One region of the Peribacillus sp. NPDC058075 genome, then DNA from elsewhere that is predicted to be linked to it. Evidence: riboswitches for the same ligand, from Rfam matches in the RefSeq annotation. Region 1 holds a riboswitch; the other holds the start of a gene.
The links. Region 1 has a riboswitch for S-adenosylmethionine ahead of ACFVS1_RS16175 (methionine ABC transporter ATP-binding protein). Riboswitches for the same ligand answer to the same signal wherever they lie in the genome.

Region 1 (2,466 bases):
CAGTCCTTGAATGATACCCGGTTTTGCCTCTGGGAGAAGTACATCCTTAATGATCATCCATGGAGTGGCTCCTACGGCAATTGCAGCTTCAATCACTCCTCTGTCTATTTCACGTAATGCCGTTTCAACGATTCTTGCAAAAAAAGGTATTGCGGACACCGACAGGGAAACAGTAGCCGCTCTCGGCCCTATCGTCGATCCAGTTAGAAGATCCGTTAAAGGAAGGAGGGCAACCAAGAGAATGATGAAAGGGATTGAACGGACAATATTGACTGCGAATCCTAGAGAGCGATTCACGATACTATTTTCAAAAAATAAATTCCTTGTTGTGGTAAACAGCAATACTCCAAGCGGTAAACCGATCAGCAGGGCTACTGCAAGGGAAACGCCGACCATATAAATCGTTTCAAGAAAGGCTTTATTAAGATCAGGTAAAATATTGACGATGGAATCAAGCAGTGACATGTTTTAACACCTCCACAGAACTGGAACGATTTTTTATATATTGCAATGCCGAATGAATTTGAGCTGCATCGCCTATTAACTCGATGATTAAAATGCCTAAAGGGACATCCTGGATATACTCAATTTTACCGTGTAAAATATTACCCTTTACTGAATGGGATTGGAGAGTATCCGAAAGGATCGACTCACCAGCGGTTTGCCCTTCGAATTGAATTTGAATGATCGTACCTTTACTTTCTTCAATCAAGTGCGGAGGGAGTGCGAAATCCAGAACACTGCTAATGAATTGCTTCGTTAACTCCTGCTTGGGCTGTGAAAATATTTCATAAACGGGACCTTCTTCAATTACACGGCCATCCTGCATGACGGCGACACGGTGGCATAGTTCTTTGACCACTTCCATTTCATGTGTAATCAACACGATGGTGATGCCAAGCTTACTGCTTATCTTTTTCAATAATTGTAAAATCGCTTTTGTAGTTGTTGGATCAAGTGCTGAAGTCGCTTCATCACATAATAGTACAGTGGGGTCATTTGCTAAGGCACGGGCTATGCCTACCCGTTGCTTCTGTCCACCGCTAAGCTGCGCCGGATAGACATCTTTCTTATCGCTGAGCCCTACGATTTCCAACAATTCCAATACACGTAAACTGATTGCATCCTTCGATCGATGCGCGGCCTTTAAGGCGAAAGCAACATTTTCATAAACGGTTTTTGAACTGACCAGTGAAAAGTGTTGGAATATCATTCCGATTTTTTGACGTTGTTTACGAAGCTCTTTACTTGATAAAGAGGTTAAATCAATGCCGTCGATGATGATATTTCCACTTGTCGGACGTTCAAGCAAATTCAAGCAGCGGAGTAATGAGCTTTTTCCAGCTCCACTGTAGCCGACAATTCCATACACTTCACCAGTTTGAATGGTTAAAGATACGTTATCCACTCCGATAACTCGGTTTTTCTTCGAGACGTATTCCTTTCGGACTGAACGGATTTCAATCATGAGCTTTCCCCCTTAAACATTAAAAAACTGCCCCTATCATTCAGAAAGAGGCAGCGAAATTATATCTCGTCTTATCTTTCAGAATGCAATCATTCTGCAGGAAGTGGCACCGTTCCCTAAGGGCGGTTGCCGGACATCACAGGGCCTGATCCCTCCGTCACTCTTGATAAGTAAATTATTATTTTAGAATATTTCAAGTTTTTTAATATAATCTATATTATTTGTAAAATCTCACAATGTCAATCGTTTTTGAAGTTTTTGGGGTGATTTTTATTATTAAAGTTTTGTAAGGTCTGTTAAAAAAGGGCTATTATACAAGAATCCAGCATTTTCATCCAGGTTAATTATTCCAGTATTTCCTTGTCAAAAAGGTAAAGTGGTACTACATTTATTATAGTAAAGTTAAAAAAAGGAAGATGAAACTATTTTTGTACAATGATGGGGAGGAAATTGAGTGATAGAGATTAAGACGATAAATGATGTGGTTTGTGTGCACGGGACTCCTGGCGGGAACAAGGCGGGAATGAGTGTTAATGTTTTTTTAACGGATGGCCTATTGATAGATACTGGAGCAGAGATTTTATTGAAAGAGCTTATTCCGTTCTATGAGTCCGCAGACTTCGACTCAGTGGCCCTGACTCACTATCATGAAGACCATACGGGGGGCGCTGCCTGGATACAGGAACATAAAAAGGTCCCGCTTTTCATTCACCCGATGTCGGTTGAAGTTTGTGCAAGGGATGCTGAATATCCTGAATATCGCAAAATTTTCTGGGGAAAGAGAGACGCCTTTAAAGCTGAGCCGCTAGGGGAGGCCATTCATTCGCGCACCCAAACGTGGGAGCCGATTTTTACCCCCGGCCATGCGAAGGACCATATGGTGTATTTGAATCACAGTAATGGCATGCTCTTTTCAGGAGACCTTTTCGTAACACCAAAGACAAAGCTTGTCTTACGGGAAGAGTCTGTTCCGGTCATCATCGATTCAATAAAAAGAT
Region 2 (2,466 bases), on a different contig from region 1:
ATGGGGAACAAAGCGTGGAATCCGATTTTCAGGGCTATTTACATGGCAGTGATGGATTGATGTTCGTTCTTGACGCCCGTGCGCCTTTCACCGGCAGCGAACGGGATCTGTTATTGGAAATTCAAATGATGGCTCCGAAACTGCCGATTCATTTCTTATTAAATAAAATGGATACGATATACAGTGATCAGGTCGCAGTCCGGATGGAAGACGAAACATGGGATAAAGTGAATGCATATTTCCCGAATGCGAAAGTATTCGCTTTCTCCAAACATTATGACAGCCGGCAGCAATTGAAGGACCTTTCAGCCTTCCTGCAATCGAATTATCAAGATGATAATTGGAAGGAAAGAAGATCTGAAAAAATCCTGGCATTCATTCGTAAAACTTTATCTTATCTGTTAGAAAAACGGGCAGCCAATGAGCGGAAATGCGAGCATTCCATCTCTTGGAATGAACAGATGGAAGTCAAGCTGAATGGAGCGGTCAATCAACTGGCTGATCTGGAAAAAGAAAAAAGTGAAAATATCATAAGGTCGTATCGTTCGCTTAAGGACGAAGTGAAAAATCAGCTTTATTCAAAAATTCCTGAATTACTGAGGGATTGCTCTAAATCGTTAACGGAAAGCAGTGATTTCAGTCAGGTCCATGTACAGTTAAACCAGGAAATGAATGAGCGGATTCAGAACTTCATTTCTGACAAAATCATGCCTCAATATTACCGTTCTCTTCAAGACTGGATTGCCAGTTCCCAAATGGAGTTCACACAAAGCCAGCAGTTCATGGATGAGATGAGTGCCGGATTCAATGAATTATACAAAGAAGAACGGATTACGCTGGCAGGCGACTTCAGGGTATTGGATGATTGGCGCCGTGATGCCGACCGGATGACAAGCAGTATCCGCATCGAAAACGTCAATATCCTTTTGCGCAGGACTCCATCTCAATTGCTGCTTAAAGGGGCAGGGAAGCTGTTTGGGGCGATACCGCAAAATAAAGCCAATATGTACAATCGTTATAAGAAATACCTGGAAAGTGAAGATTACCTGGATGTTGCGGAAATGATCACGGAACGTTTCCTTACCCAATTTGGATTGTTTGAAAAATCATTGGATCGTGACATCTCCCTTTTCTATCGCGGTTCATTTGCTTTACTTCAAAAAACGATAGAGCAAACGCAGACTGAAATTAAAGACTACCAGGCTGCATTGGAGCATATGAAAGAAAATCCGGAAGTTTACCGTGACCCTATCACCTTGTTCGAAGTGAAATTAAGGCAGTTGGAGCGACTTGAAAAGATTGAGAAAAAGCGTCTAGCCCAGCTACAAAGAAAATAAAAAATAACGGGGAACATTTCAAATATTCAAAAATCTATTGACTTTACGACTATATCCCTATAAAGTGATAATTACGAAAACGTAACACATATATCTCTTATCAAGAGTGGCGGAGGGACTGGCCCTAAGATGCCCAGCAACCGTTCCATTAGGAATTGGTGCTAAATCCTGCAAAACAGAAATGTTTTGACAGATAAGAGAGGGACAAGTCTGCAAAACAGCCGATTAAACCTCTCTATATTAGAGAGGTTTTTATTTTGGAATTTACACCAACTTAACTGATAAGACTAATAAGGAAAAATGGAGGGAAACAAAATGAAAAGGTCTATTAAAGGGATATTCATTTCAACCATCGCTTCGGCTTTGCTTTTAACGGGTTGCTCTACAGGTCAGAGCTCCACAGAGTCGAAGAAAGAAGAAAAAGTATCATTTGAAAATGTTCCGGAAAGATTTGCTGATGGAGATGGAGCCAGAATCAAAGTGATCCGTAAAATTGGCGGTGATGATCATACGGCCCAATACCTGGCGGGGGCGAAGGAAGAAGGAGAAGCACTGGGGTTTCAAGTGGATACGTACACAGCCAATGGTGATACGGCTAAATTCCATGATGCGATAGCGCAGGCTTTGGAGGAAGATTATGACGGCTATATCATTTCACATGGTGATGATGCAGCAACTGTGAATGATGTTCAAAAGTTGGTTGATGCAGGTAAAAGCGTTGTCACATTCGATTCAATAAGCGATTTATCTAAAATAGAAGGCGTGACATTAACTTCACAAGATGATGAAGCGTTGGCAACTCTGGCTTTTGATAAACTGATAAAAGAACAGAAAGGTGAAGCGTCGATTGCCTATCTTTGGGTGGATGGATTTCCTCCAATGGTACGAAGAAATGCAGTCTATCAGGAAAAATTAAAAGAAAATCCTGGGATTAAAGAAGTTGAAAGATTCGGAGTGGCCTCTGCTGATACTTCGGTTCAGACACAAAATGCTGTAGCGGCAATGCTGAATAAATACCCTAAAGGTAAATTGGATGCCATTTTCGCAACATGGGATGCCTTCGCTATCGGTGCAGCCCGGGCGATTAAAGAGGCGGGCCGAGATGAAGTAAAGATATATGGAATAGATG

Region 2: it holds a riboswitch for S-adenosylmethionine, as region 1 does, so the genes downstream of both, ACFVS1_RS22025 (sugar ABC transporter substrate-binding protein) here and ACFVS1_RS16175 (methionine ABC transporter ATP-binding protein) in region 1, are expected to answer to the same signal.

The regions. Positions count from the first base shown of each region.
Region 1 covers NZ_JBHVSL010000001.1:3,253,609-3,256,074, reverse strand. Annotated here, with positions in the region: gene ACFVS1_RS16180 (methionine ABC transporter permease) at 1-465, opposite strand, end outside; gene ACFVS1_RS16175 (methionine ABC transporter ATP-binding protein) at 452-1,468, opposite strand; SAM riboswitch class I at 1,537-1,641, opposite strand; gene ACFVS1_RS16170 (MBL fold metallo-hydrolase) at 1,923-2,466, shown strand, end outside.
Region 2 covers NZ_JBHVSL010000003.1:265,870-268,335, reverse strand. Annotated here, with positions in the region: gene ACFVS1_RS22030 (GTPase domain-containing protein) at 1-1,337, shown strand, start outside; SAM riboswitch class I at 1,432-1,537, shown strand; gene ACFVS1_RS22025 (sugar ABC transporter substrate-binding protein) at 1,653-2,466, shown strand, end outside.